Actinopolymorpha singaporensis: one gene and its partner. The protein of the gene in region 1 interacts with the protein of each later gene in a pairwise test. Links are inferred from orthologs where the notes say so. Each region holds a gene or a part of one and is shown on either strand. Other genes may lie near its edges.

What was found.
Region 2: the proteins of BLU27_RS28020 (region 1) and BLU27_RS04040 interact in binary tests that used the Escherichia coli proteins (3 or more experiments, as listed by UniProt). The link is inferred for Actinopolymorpha singaporensis from one-to-one orthologs.

Annotation. Positions count from the first base shown.
Region 1 is NZ_LT629732.1:6,255,940-6,262,663, reverse strand. The notes cover bases 1,367-4,158. They hold BLU27_RS28020 (citrate synthase), read left to right. Parts: upstream 1,367-2,013; coding sequence 2,014-3,303; downstream 3,304-4,158. Other genes in these bases: BLU27_RS28015 (PrsW family glutamic-type intramembrane protease), read right to left, coding at 3,332-4,158; dapC (succinyldiaminopimelate transaminase), read left to right, coding at 1,367-1,764. Also shown: BLU27_RS28035 (GNAT family N-acetyltransferase), read right to left, coding at 1-194; fdxA (ferredoxin), read left to right, coding at 273-599; more of dapC, read left to right, coding at 661-1,366; more of BLU27_RS28015, read right to left, coding at 4,159-4,462; BLU27_RS28010 (DUF308 domain-containing protein), read left to right, coding at 4,794-5,480; BLU27_RS31020 (VldE C-terminal domain-containing protein), read right to left, coding at 5,469-6,395; dapD (2,3,4,5-tetrahydropyridine-2,6-dicarboxylate N-succinyltransferase), read right to left, coding at 6,395-6,724.
Region 2 is NZ_LT629732.1:871,534-878,417, reverse strand. What follows is about bases 2,116-5,067. They hold BLU27_RS04040 (lipid kinase), read left to right. Parts: upstream 2,116-3,098; coding sequence 3,099-4,037; downstream 4,038-5,067. Other genes in these bases: BLU27_RS04030 (CGNR zinc finger domain-containing protein), read left to right, coding at 4,610-5,067; BLU27_RS04035 (VOC family protein), read right to left, coding at 4,120-4,569; BLU27_RS04045 (Gfo/Idh/MocA family protein), read right to left, coding at 2,116-2,907. Also shown: BLU27_RS04060 (hypothetical protein), read right to left, coding at 1-583; BLU27_RS04055 (alpha-L-arabinofuranosidase C-terminal domain-containing protein), read right to left, coding at 736-1,734; more of BLU27_RS04045, read right to left, coding at 1,867-2,115; more of BLU27_RS04030, read left to right, coding at 5,068-5,293; BLU27_RS04025 (SRPBCC family protein), read left to right, coding at 5,290-5,715; BLU27_RS04020 (FAD-dependent oxidoreductase), read left to right, coding at 5,807-6,884. UniProt on the Escherichia coli protein: In vitro phosphorylates phosphatidylglycerol but not diacylglycerol; the in vivo substrate is unknown.

The DNA of each region.
Region 1 (6,724 bases):
ACCGGCTTGCCGGCCACCACGTCGTCCTCGGCGACCTCGACGAGTTCACCGTCCCGGCGCCGCAGGGCCAGCCGCCCGCCGGCCCAGGACTCGAGCACACCGAGGACGTCGCCGTAGACCGTACGGCCGTGCTCGACACCGAGCCGACGGCGGACGACGACCCGGTGGCCGACGTCCGCGGAAGACAGTGGCACCGTAAAGGGACCCTTCGTTGTCACTGGTTGTACCGACCTGGCGATACTAGGAGGGTCAGTTCGACAGAGGAGGAACCGGTGACCTACGTCATCGCACAGCCGTGTGTTGACCTCAAGGACAGGGCGTGTGTGGACGAATGCCCCGTCGACTGCATTTACGAGGGCAAGCGCATGCTCTACATCCACCCGGACGAGTGTGTCGACTGCGGCGCGTGTGAGCCGGTCTGCCCGGTCGAGGCGATCTTCTACGAGGACGACGTGCCCGACCAGTGGAAGGACTACTACGCCGCGAACGTCGACTTCTTCGACGATCTCGGCTCGCCTGGCGGCGCCGCCAAGACCGGGGTGATCGACAAGGACCACCCGCTCGTCGCGGCCCTGCCGCCGCAGAGCACCGAGGAGTGACATCCGCGGGGGCTCCGCCAGGTGCGGTGGGGCCCCCGACGAGGCGAGCGAGAGGGGCACCGTGCGAAGTCCGCTCCCGGACTTTCCCTGGGATCGACTGATTCCCGACAAAGAACGCGCCGCCGCCCATCCGGACGGCATCGTCGACCTTTCCGTCGGCACCCCGGTCGATCCCACCCCGGAGGTCGTCCGCGCCGCCCTGTGCGATGCCGCCGACGCTCCGGGCTATCCGCAGACCTACGGCACTCCCAGGCTCCGGGAGGCCGTGGTCGGCTACCTGGAACGCCGGTTCGGCCTGTCCGGCCTCGACCCGGACGCGGTGCTCCCCACCGTGGGCTCGAAGGAGTTCGTCGCCTGGTTGCCGACCATGCTCGGCCTGGGCCCCGGTGACGTGGTGGTGGTCCCGGAGACGGCCTACCCGACGTACGCCGTTGGTGCCCAGATCGCCGGCTGCAGGGTCGTTCCGGCCGACTCGACGTTCGCGTTGGGGCCGGAGCAGGTCAAACTCGTGTGGCTCAACTCACCTTCCAACCCCACCGGGCGGATCCTGCCCGCCGCCCACCTGGCCAAGGTCGTCGCCTGGGCACGGGAGCGGGACGTGCTCGTCGCCTCCGACGAGTGCTACGCCGAGTTCGGCTGGGACGAACAGCCGGTGTCGGTCCTCGACCCGGAGGTGTGCGGCGGCAGCCACGCCAACCTGCTCGCCGTCCACTCGCTGTCCAAACGATCCAACCTCGCCGGCTACCGCGCAGGCTTCGTGACGGGCGATTCCGCTTGTGTACAAGAGCTCCTGGGTGTCCGCAAGCATGCCGGGATGATGGTGCCGGCGCCCGTCCAGGCGGCGATGATCGCGGCCCTGTCCGACGACACCCACGTCGACGAGCAGCGGGCGAGGTACGCCGCGAGGCGCGAGGTACTGCGGGAGGCGTTCACCGCCGCTGGGTTCGAGGTCGACCACTCCGAGGGCTCGTTGTACCTCTGGGCCACGCGTGGGGAGCCGTGCATGGACACCGTACGGTGGTGTGCGGAACAGGGCATTCTGGTCACCCCCGGTGATTTCTACGGAACGGCGGGTGTCCGGCATGTCCGGGTAGCGTTCACCGCGACTGACGAGAGGGTCGCCGCCGCGGCGAGCCGTCTGCGGGGCACGCGCGACCGCGGGTGACCCTGCGTTGTACCGATCTCCCCAGCACCCTGGGGGGTGACACGACAGCAAATGCGGAGGATGCCGACACGTGGGCCGGCCGATCGGCGGCGGCTCACGAGTCGTGGAGATGCGGGACGGGCGTCGTTCGTTGGGACGACAGTTGAGACGGGCGTCTTCGGGCGTCCCGTCGGGACGGCACGACCCGACTCCCTCCACGGCGGCGTCGTCCCGAGCCGGGCCGAACAGGGCAGGACGGAGGACACGAGCGTGACCGACCAACAATTCACGCTGAAGCACGCGAACGGTGAGGTCGAACTCCCGGTCGTGGCCGCGAGCGAAGGTGCTTCGGGCGTGGACATCTCGGCGCTGCTGAAGCAGACCGGGCATGTCACTCTCGACCCGGGTTATGTGAACACGGGTGCCTGCACGTCGGCCATCACCTACATCGACGGTGACGCCGGGATTCTGCGTTACCGCGGCTACCCGATCGCCGAGCTCGCGGAGAAGAGCAACTTCCTGGAGGTGTCGTACCTCCTCATCTACGGCGAACTCCCCACGCAGGCGCAGTACGACGAGTTCGCCGAGAAGATCCGCCGGCACACGCTGCTGGACGAGGACCTCAAACGGTTCTTCGACGGCTTCCCCCGCGACGCGCACCCCATGCCGGTCCTGTCCTCGGCCGTGAGCGCGCTGTCGACCTTCTACCAGGACAACCTCGACCCCGCCGACGCCGAGTCGGTGGAGATCTCCACCGTCCGCCTGCTGGCCAAGCTGCCGACCATCGCGGCGTACGCCTACAAGAAGACCGTCGGGCAACCGTTCCTGTACCCCGACAACTCCCTCGGCTACATCGAGAACTTCCTCCGGATGACCTTCGGGCTGCCGGCCGAGCCGTACGAGGTCGACCCCGCCGTGGCGGAGGCCCTCGACCTGCTGTTCATCCTGCACGCAGACCACGAGCAGAACTGCTCCACCTCGACCGTGCGGCTGGTGGGTTCCAGCCAGGCCAACCTGTTCGCCTCGATCTCCTCCGGCATCCACGCGCTGTCCGGCCCGCGGCACGGCGGCGCCAACTCCGCCGTCCTGTCGATGCTGGAGCAGATCGTCGCCGAGGGCGGTGACGTCGCCAACTTCGTCGAGCGGGTGAAGAGCCGGGAGAAGGGCGTCCGGCTGATGGGCTTCGGGCACCGGGTCTACAAGAACTACGACCCGCGCGCGGCGATCGTGAAGAAGACCGCCGACGACGTGCTCGACCGGCTCGGCAAGTCCGACCAGCTGCTGGACATCGCCAAGCAGCTGGAGGAGGTCGCGCTGAACGACGACTACTTCGTCCAGCGCAAGCTCTACCCCAACGTCGACTTCTACACGGGCCTGATCTACCGCGCGATGGGCTTCCCGACCCAGATGTTCACGGTGCTGTTCGCGCTCGGCCGGCTGCCCGGCTGGATCGCGCAGTGGCGGGAGATGATCGTCGACCCGGCGAACAAGATCGGCCGGCCCCGGCAGGTCTACACCGGCGAGCGGGAGCGGTCGTTCGTCGGCATGGAGCAGCGGTAGCCGCGTAGTTCCCAGCGGCCACAGTCGGTCAGGCGTCGGTCCGGTCCGGAGCCCGTTCCTCGGGCGACGGCGGGACCGGCGCCTGCGTGTCGGTGGGAACGCCGGCAGGCACCGACTGCCCCGGAGTCTCCGGCGCCTCCCGGGGCTGCGGGGGCAGGGTGACCGGCGCCGGTCCGGCAGGGCGACGGCGCAGGACGCCCAGCCAGATCACGCCGAGTGCCACCAGCAGGACGAACCCCACCGCGCAGGTCACGGCGTACAGCTGGATCTGCACGGCCGTCGGCCGGGGGACGAAGCCCAGCGAGAGCAGCCGCGGCTCCCAGGTCGTTCCGGTGACGAGCAGGGTGAAGACGATCGCGACGCTGCGCAGGGAGTCCCACAACGCGTGCAGCAGGCCCACGCCGAGGAAGGTGAAGAGGATGCCGGTGGTCGGCCGCACCCGGCGACCGCGGGCCGCGGCGAAGATCGTCCCACCCAGCAGGGCGGTCCACAGCGCCTGGCCGACGGGTCCGACCGGGCCGCGGAGCAGTTCGGTCTCCACCAAGGTGCGCAGGGACAGTCCGCTCACGTTCAGCAGCGCCTGCAGGCCGTAGCCGACCGTCTCGCAGGCGCCGAAGCCGAACCCCACCACGGCACCGAGCACCAGGCCGGACCGCAGCGTCCGGGTGGGCAGCCGGCGGGCGAGATACAGCAGCACCAGCGCCTTGAGGATCTCCTCGCCGAGCGCCACTCCGACGTACCCGAAGACGTCCGGTGTCCGGAAGTAGCCGGCGAGGGCGGACGCGCACAGCAGGCCGAGCACGCCGCTGACGAGGTACGCCCGGACCAGCAGGGAAACGTCGAGACCGGGCACGGGCCTGCGTTCGTGCACCCATCGGGCATACGTGAGCGGTCCGAGGAAAGCGCCCAGCACGACCACGACGGGCAACAGCGGCGTGTCTCCGCCGCTCAGCGTCACGACGGCGGCGAGCAGCCACAAAGCGAGCCCGGACAGCAGGAACCGTCCCCAGGCGTACGACGTCAGCCCGCGCCGCTGCCCCGGGGGGCGGCCGGGTAGTGCGGGCATCCCGCTGGGCGAGGCGGGCCTGCTGGGCTCGTCGGTACCGGATGGCTCGTCCGGCCCGGCCTGGCGCGGGGCCTGCCCGGTGACGTCGCTCATATCGAGGTCTTCTCCATCGCGCCCGGCGTCTATGCCTGGGCCGGGCGCGGCGGACGGCCCAGGCCGCGGGGTGCGCCCTGGCGGTCGGGTGGCCCGCCCGCGAGCCCGGCCGAAGTGCCGGGAGTGCGGACTTCGGGTCCGCTGGGTACGACGCTGTCCAGATTCGTTCGGAGTCCATCCGGAGTCCATCCGGAGCCCGTCCGGAGCCCGTCCGGAGCCCGTCCGGAGCCCGTCCGGAGTCCATCCGGTGCCCATCCGTCCGCGCCATCGCCCCCTGGTGCGGCACGGTGCCGGTGCTCACGCCGGCAGTCCGCAACCAGGGAGGCGACCGATGTCCGGCAACTCGGGCAATCCCGGCGACGTCGTGGAGGAGGGACCGCGATCCAGGCGGCCCGGCTCGTCCGGCCGGGACCCGTCGAGCCCGGCCCGGCCGCCCGGAATGGCGCCGCGCCCCGGCGTGGAGACCTGGGCACACCTGGCCACGCTCGGCGGATGGACGCTGGTCTTCGGCCTGGTGGTGCTGGCCTGGCCGCGGCTTCCGGTGGTGGACTTCCAGACGCTCGTCGGCGGCTGGTTCTTCGCCGTGGGCACCACCCGGCTGGCGACGACCATGCTGGCCACCCGACGTGCGCGGCTGTCGGGGGAGACGGTCTACTCCGCCCTGCTCGGCGTACTCCTCGTCGCGTCCTCGGCCCTGTGCCTGCGCGGCCTGCTGACCACCGTGGTCCTGCTCGTCGTCCTGGTCGCACTGCACTGGCTGCTGAGCGGCTTCGGCGAACTGATGGCGGCGCTGGCCGGCCCGCCCGGCGGCCGCGGCTGGCAGTTCGCCGCCGGGCTGGTCGCGGTGGGCGTGGGGGTGGCGTTCCTGCTGCTGCCGGATCTGTCGCTCTCGACAGTGGTGCCGATGACCGCGGTGAGCTCGCTCGGGGCGGCCGGGGTGCAGGTGGTGGCCGCGATCGCGATGCGGCCGGTCACCGAACGCCCGGAGCCGGATCGGCCGGTTCGGTCAGTTCGATGAGTTCGGTGAACCCACGACGACACGGACCCGGGTGGGTGCGGCAGCCCGGTCGGTGCGCCAGCCGTCCTTGGACCGGTCCGCCGTCCACGTGCGGCCGGCATAGGAGACCGACCCGATCCCGAACCGCTTGGCGTAGGCGACCGACCACTGCGCGACCGACCAGCCGAACCTGGCTTCGCCGGTGCGTACGGGCACGTCCAGGACCAAAGCCGCGGTGTTGCCTGCCGCCAGTCCGTCGTTGCCGCCCCGGCCGACGGTCGCGCTGGTGACCCGTCCCCGGTCGCTGCCGTAGGCCTTGGCGAGCTCGGCGGACAGGTCGGCGGTGGTGGTCGGGCCGCGCTGCCCGGTCGGCTGGAACTCACACGAGAACGCCGCCGGCGTCTGGCCGGTCAGGGCGGAGGCCAGCGCCCGGGCGTTGGACTCGTGCTGGGAGTACGCGCTGCCGTCGGCCGACAGCTGGACCCGTTGCGCCGCCGCCGCGATGTCCATGGTGGTGTAGCCGGGCACCTTGGCCAGCGCACTGTAGAACCGGCCGGTGGCGTAGTAGGGGTCCTGGATCTGTTCGACCGTGCCCCAGCCCTGGCTCGGCCGCTGCTGGAACAGGCCCACCGAGTCCAGATGGCCGTAGTCGATGTTGCGCAGGCCGGACTCCTGGTAGGCGGTGGCCAGCGCGATGCTCGCCGCCCGCGGCGGCAGGCCGCGGCGTACTGAAACCGCGGAGATCAGCGCGGCGTTCTGCGCCTCCTCCAGCGGGAGTTCGGCCCGGATGCCGTTGGCGGTGGCGTGGCACGCCTCCACCAACGGCTGCCGGAACAGGAACTCCGAGGCCAGCATCGCGCCGGCGACGACAAGCCCGCAGGCGATCGCCACGATGGCGACGGCCCTGGCGATCCGCTTCCCCCCGGACGCGGTCATCAACCGTTGGAGTGCAACGCGGCGTTGAGCTCGACCCCTCCGGTGGTACGGGGGAGGGCCTCGAGCGCTCCGGAAATGCTGTTGCGCCAGAAGAGCAGGCCCGGCGTACCGGACAGCTCCCGCGCCTTGACGATCTCGCCGTCGGGCATCTTCACCTTCGAGCCGGCGGTGACGTAGCAGCCGGCCTCGACCACGCAATCGTCGCCGAGGGAGATGCCGACGCCGGCGTTGGCGCCCACCAGGCACCGCTTGCCGATGGAGACGACCTCGGTGCCGCCACCGGACAGGGTGCCCATGATGGACGCACCGCCACCGACGTCGGACCCGTC
Region 2 (6,884 bases), 5.4 Mb from region 1 along the record:
CCGCGTTGCCCTCACAGCGCGCGGAGTCGAACAGTTGCCGCTGCGAACGCATGGTCGCCGCCGGTGAGTTGGCGCGGTACGTGACGAGCGTGGACGTGCCGGTGCAGTCGAGCGACTGGATGGTGTAGCGGGGCAGGTCGAGCGTCGGCCTCACGGCCAGGGTGGAGGCGACGGTGTGCGACTTCACGTGCTGGTTGCCGTTGTCGTTGCGTCCGTCGGTCTCGACCTGCGCCGTGACCGTCGTCGTCGCCGTGAACGCGCCGCTGCCGACAGGCTCACCCTCGGCGTCGTAGACGTCCAGGGGGTAGGCGGGCGCGCCGTCGTTCCAGCTGCCGGTGCCGTACCCGCTCAGGACCGGAGCCTCGTCCGGGCCGACCGCCACGTATGCGAAGTCGCCGAAGTCGGAGGATGCGCCCGCGGTGACGAACACCTGCTCGCCGGTCGTGGTGGTCCCCGAGCACTGCAGCCCTGCCTGGAAGGACGTCTGCGTGGTCGGTGGTGCCGCGGTGGCGGAGGAGACCGCCATTCCGCTCGCGACCACGGCGAACGCGGCGACGCCCGCGACTCGGCCGAACCTCTTCATCTGTCCCCCCGCTACGAAGCCTGTGACGCACCCGGCGACGCCCGCTGCCGTCCGGTGGCGAAGATCGTAAGGCAGGCGGTGGGTTCGTGTAATGGTTTCGTAAAGGCCGATCAGAGCACGTCGCCGCCGACAGCCCGTCCCGGCTGCCGAACTCAGAGACCGAAGGACAGGACGGTCACCGAGTGGGGCGGGAACTCGAACTCACCGGACGGCACGTCCACCCGGCCGCGCCGGCGGACGCTCACGTTGTCGGGGTTGCTCAGGCTGTTGCCGGCGAGTACGTCGTCGACGTCGGCGCCGAGATCGCGCACGTCCGCGGTGGGCGGCAACACTTCCCCCCTGCCGTCCAGGACGATCCGTGCCCGGATCGGCGCCGACCGGTGCCGGTTGATGACCGCGACGCGCAGGGAGCGCCGGTCCCCGGTGAGGGTCGCGGTCACGTCGAGGTAGGCGACGACGGCGGGACGCGTGGTGTGCAGGCCGCCGCGCTCGCGTTCGTCGCCCTGGCGTACGGCCGCGGACCGGGCCGGGCCGTCGACCTGGGTCGCGAGCGCCCGGCTGCCCAGGGAGTCCTGGTAAAGGTCCCACACGTGGTAGGACGCGGACTTCACCGCGCCGCCGGGTCGGGCGACGACGAGGCCGTTCGCGTTGACCAGGTTGACCGTGTTCGCCATCGTCGGCGGCACGGGCAGGCCGGCGCCGCGGTGCAGGGTGTGGAACACCCCGGCGTAGAACAACGCGTCCGCGAGCGTGCGGGGACTCCAGCGGTTGACCCGGAGGTTCGTCGGTGGCTCGTCCGGAACGGCGACGTCACGTGGTACGACCCCGCCGTCGTCGGAGGGCAGCGGCTCGGGCCAGCTCGCGGGCTCCAGATGCCGGATGTTCCACTCGTCCAGCGCCAGTGCCAACGGCCGGTTGACACCTGCCTTCACGGCCAGGTCGGCGACGAGGTGGGAGTAGTCCTGGATGCGCTGCTCGAAGTACGTCGGCTGCGCCACCACCGCGTCGTAGTCGTCGTCGCCGGACGCCGGCGAGAACAGGTGCGTGCTCGCTCCGTAAAGGTGCAGCGAAACGTAGTCGACGAGGTTTCCCGCCTGCTCCAGCAACGGGCGGGTCCACTCCTCCTGCTGCCATGGGATCCCGGCCGCCACCAGCCGACGAGGGAGTCCCGCCGGTAACCCCACAAGAGATCGCCGAGACTCTCCCAAAGGTCAAGGCGGTCATCGACGCTGCCAGGAAAGTGGTGGAGGCCATGCCGGTTTGGAGTTGAGAACGCCAGCGGGTCAGGCGTAGCCGGTCTGGCGGCGGGCCTCCTCGATGATCCCGATCTGCCGCCGCACGCTCTCCGGCGTGACGAACAGATCCGCACCCGCCCGCAGGGTCGCCTCCAGCCGGTCGTAGTACCTCAACGCGGCCGACCTGGTGCCGCGGCCCAGCGTGCGGACCTCCTCCTGCCAGTCGATCGTCTCGCCACTGCCGTACCTCCGGCCCGCCGCCGGCCCCTCGTCCAGGTGCGGTGCGTTCGCGGCGGCCGCGTCGAACCACCGGATGGTGAAGGTACGCCCGTCGCCGACCAGCGCTCCGGTGGTGCCCGTGATCTGCCAGGCCGGCTGGGGAATCGCCATGCACAGACTGGACTCGACCTCGGCCAGCGGGATGTTCTGCCCCCGCAAGATCAGCTTGACATGATCCTCGGCGTCGCCCTGGCCGACCGTGTGCCGCAGGTCTGCGTACACCTCGGTCGGTTCCTCCTCCAGCAGCAGCAGAACCTGGTCGAGTACGTGTGGGACGGTGTTGGAGAGTTCGCCGCCGCCGAACTTGCGAAGCATCTGCCAGTCGGCCCGCCGCTGGAAGCGGTGCACCGAACGCCGGAGCAGAACCAGCCTGCCCAGCAGGTCCGAGGCCAGTAACTCCCGGACGAAGTCGAAGTCGACGTCCAGCCGGCGCGGCAGGTAGCAGGTGAGCACCCGGCCGGCCCGGTCGGCGACGGCGATCAGCTCGTCCATCTCCGCCACCGACGCGGCCATCGGCTTCTCCACGACGACGTGGCTTCCGGCCTCGAGCGCGGCGACGGTGAGGGGGACGTGGGTGTGGGAGGGCGTGGCCACGACGACGACGTCCAGGCCGTCTGTGCCGATCACCCCCTTCGGCTCGGCGTGGGCCGCGCAGCCGAAGCGTTCCTCGGCCTCCTGCCGCCGCTCCTCCACCGGGTCGGCGACCGCGGCCAGCTCGAACCCCTCGTGGTCGGCGATCGCGTCGGCATGGATGTTCCACCCGCTCCTGCCCAGTCCGATGATCCCGACCCGAAGCGGTGCGTCCGCCATGCCAGTCCCTCCGTCGTGCCCGTCACGTTCGACTCTCGGTACGGCCGGTCTGTCGCCGATCCGCCGCAGCCAGCCTGCCGCCCCGGGTGGGTGCCGGCCAAGCCGGCGGCCTGTGACGGCCAGTGATCCGATCCGGCCCGCGCTCCGAAGGCTCTCAGGTCCCGTTCAAGGAGCCCGCATAGCCTGGCCCGATGGCAGGAGAGAAGCGGTTCGATCGGGTCGCGCTGGTGGTGAACTCCGGGTCGCGGAGCGGAGCCGCGGCGTTCGAGGAGGTCCGCGGGCGGCTGGACGACCTCGGCGTGCCGCTCGGTGAGTGGTACCAGGTCACCGACGGCGCGCGGCTGCCGGAGGTCGTCGCCGAGGTCGCTGATCACCACGATCTGGTCGTCGTCGGCGGCGGGGACGGCACCTTGAGTACGGCCGTCGACCACCTCGCGCCCCGCCGGGTCGCCCTCGGCGTGCTCCCGCTGGGCACGGCGAACGACTTCGCCCGTACGCTCCGGATCCCGTTCGGCCTCGCGGGCGCGTGTGAGACGATCGCGCACGGCAAGGTGGTCGACGTCGACCTCGGCCGGATCGGCGACAACCACTTCGTCAACGTGGCGTCGATCGGGCTGTCCGTCGGCGTCACCCGGGCGCTCACACCCAGGCTGAAGAGCCGGCTGGGACCCTTGGCGTACCCCCTGGCGGCGGTCCGTGCCTACCGCGCGCACCAGCCGTTCCGGGCCCGGCTGGAGTTCCCGGACGGCGACCACGCGCCGATGGAGTTCGACGACCTGCTCCAGGTCGCGGTGGGCAACGGCCGGCACTACGGCGGCGGCAACGTCGTCTCGCCCACCGCAGGCATCGATGACAACACCCTGGACGTGTACGCCATCCCGGCGGGGCGTGTCCGGGACCATCTCAGCATCGCTCGGCTGCTGCGGAACGGAAGCGTCGTCCGGCACCAGAACGTCGTGCACGTGACCACGCGCCGGCTGAACCTGCACGCCGAGCCCGACCAGGCGATCAACGTCGACGGTGAGGTGGTGGCGACCACCCCGCAGGAGTTCAGCGTGCAACGCAACGCGCTGGTCGTGCTCGTACCGCAGGAGTCCGACGCCGCCCGGCTGGACACGCGGCATCCCTGACACCGCGCCGGCAAGGCAGTCTTGACACCGATCGGCAAGGTGGGCTTGACGCCGGGGACGCCGTAATGCCTGGGAAGCGACACTACTGGACGCAGAAGACGTTGCCCTCCGGGTCGGTCATGACAACGTGGTCGGTCCCGGGCTCCGACACCACCTGCAGCACCTTCGCGCCGCGCTCCTGCAGCCGGGACACCTCGTCGTCGCGGTGCCCGGGCTCGGCGTGCACGTCGAGGTGCAACTTGTTCTTGCCCGGCGTCGGGTCCGGAACGGCCTGGAACAACAGCCGCCGGCCCAGGCCCACCCCGGTCGAATCGTCCACCGGGTCGTCCGGGTGGCGTACGGCGGCGGCGTGCACCCACGCCTTGCGGCCGTCCACCTCGACGTACTGCGCCTCGGTGACGACCCCCGCGCCGAGCAGTCGGTCGATCAGAGCGGAGTGGTCCTCCACGTCGTAGCCGAGGGCGAACGCCCAGAAATCGGCCAGTCGCAGCGGCTCCGCGCAGTCGACGACGAGCTTCCAGTGCAGGGCCATGAGTCCTCCCGATGAAGTTGACACCAGTTATAGTGGTTACGTGTCTACCCACGCAACCGGTCTGCCCATGCACTCCCGCGACGGCGCCCGGTGGATCTTCGACCCGGGCGCGCTGTGCCTGGAGTTCCTGGTGACCGGCGGGCCCGGGCGGTTGGCGAGGTGGGAGACGCTCAACCGGCCGGACGACCTGCGCACCTGGCTGGCGGCCTCCCGGCTCCACCTCGACCCCGCCCAGGTGGACGTCACCGCCGAGGCGCTGGCGTCCGCTCGCGGGGTACGCGACGCACTGTGGCGCCTGATCCACGATGCGGCTCACGGGACAGGCGAAGAGGTCGGCGAGGACGCGGGGGAGGACGCCGACCTGACCCCGACCGACGCCGACCTGGCCGAGGTCAACCGCGCTGCGGCCCGCCCGCCCCTCGCGCCGCTGATCGGCGCCGACGGAACGCGCGACTGGCAACTCCCCGCCGACGCCGAGCAGGTGGTCTCGACCGTCGCCCGGGACGCGATCGACCTGCTGACCGGCCCGTTCGCCGACCGGATCCGGGAGTGCGACGCGCACAACTGCCAACTGATCTTCGTGGACACCTCGCGGCCGGGCCGCCGGCGGTGGTGCTCGATGGAACGCTGCGGAAACCGTCACAAGCTCCGGGCGCATCGTGCCCGTCGCGATCCGAAGGACAAGAAGGGGACGCACGAGCCGGAGGAGGTGCCGTCGCCATGACCCCCACGCCTCACCGGGTGACCGGGCAGACGAAGGATGCCGGCTTCCAGATCGGCGTTTCCCGTACTCTCCGGCTCCCGCCGGACCACCTCTGGCGCTTCCTCACCTCCCCGCGGGGACTCGCGCTGTGGCTCGGGAAGGGCGCGCGGGTCGAGCCGACCCGCGGCGCCGGCTACACCACTGCCGACGGTGCGACCGGAGAGGTCCGCGGCTATCACGAGGGAACGAGGATCCGGGTGACCCACCGGGTTCCCGGGGCAGCGTCGGCAACGACGAGGCAGGTCACCGTCACGCCCGTCGCGAACGGCGCGGTGCTGCGGTTCCACGAGGAACGCCTCACCGATGCGGCGCACCGGGCTTGCCGCCGCGAACACTGGCAGGGCGTACTGGCCGAGGTGGTCCGTGCCCTCGGCGCGGAGTGACTCCTAGAGCATGTCGTTCCCCACCCCGGGTAGGAGCGCCCTACACAAGGGACGTCGGTGCGCGGGAGCAATGCGCGAGGAGTAGGACGAGATGACCAGACATGCCAGTGTGTGGTTCACCGGACCGGAGGGGCCGACCTACCCGGCCCTGGACACCGACCTGGACGTCGATGTCGCGGTGGTCGGCGGCGGGCTGGTCGGCCTCACCACCGCCCTGCTCGCCCAGCGCGCGGGCCTGCAGACCGTCGTACTCGAAGCCCGACGGCTCACCGCCGGCTCGTCCGGGCACACCACGGCCAAGGTCACCACGCAACACGGCCTGATCTACGCCGAACTCGCCAAGCGGCACGGCTGGACCGCCGCCGGGCAGTACGCCGCGGCCAACGCGGCCGGGATGGAGCTGGTGACCGACCTCGTGGAGCGGTCCGGCATCGACTGCCGGCTGACCCGGGCACCGTCCTACGCCTACACCCTGGACGAGGGCCGGGTCGGTGAACTCGAGGCCGAGGTCGCCGCGGCCACCAAGGTCGGAATCGCGGCCGGCATGGCCGACACCGCCGAGCAGCCTTTCAACGTCGCGGCCGCCGTACGCTTCGACGACCAACTGCACTTCCACCCGGTCCGCTACCTGCGCGGCGTGGCGGCCGCCGCGGCCGAGGCGGGTGCCGGCATCCACGAGGACACCCGGGTCACCGACGTGTCCGAGGGGCGCGACCGCGTGGTCACGGTGACCACCTCCTCCGGTGTGGTCCGGGCCAGGCACGTGGTGATGGCGACCCTGCTGCCGCTGGGCATGATCGGCGGCTACTTCGCGCGCACGCGCCCGCAGCGGTCGTACGGCCTGGCCGCGCGGCTGCGTGGGCCCGCACCGACCGCGATGACTCTGTCGGTCGACCAGCCCACCCGGTCGACGCGGCCGTGGCTGGACCCCGGCCCGAACGGCATCATCGTCGTCGGCAACGGCCACGAGACCGGGGCGTCGGATGTCGACACCGAGGAACAGGTCCGCGACCTGGTGGAGTGGACGCGGGCGACGTTCGACGTCGAGGACGTGGAGTACACCTGGTCCGCGCAGGACTTCACCACCCCCGACCACATCCCGTACGTCGGAGCCGCGCCCGGCCACCACGCGATCTTGGTGGCCACCGGCTTCGGGAAGTGGGGCCTGA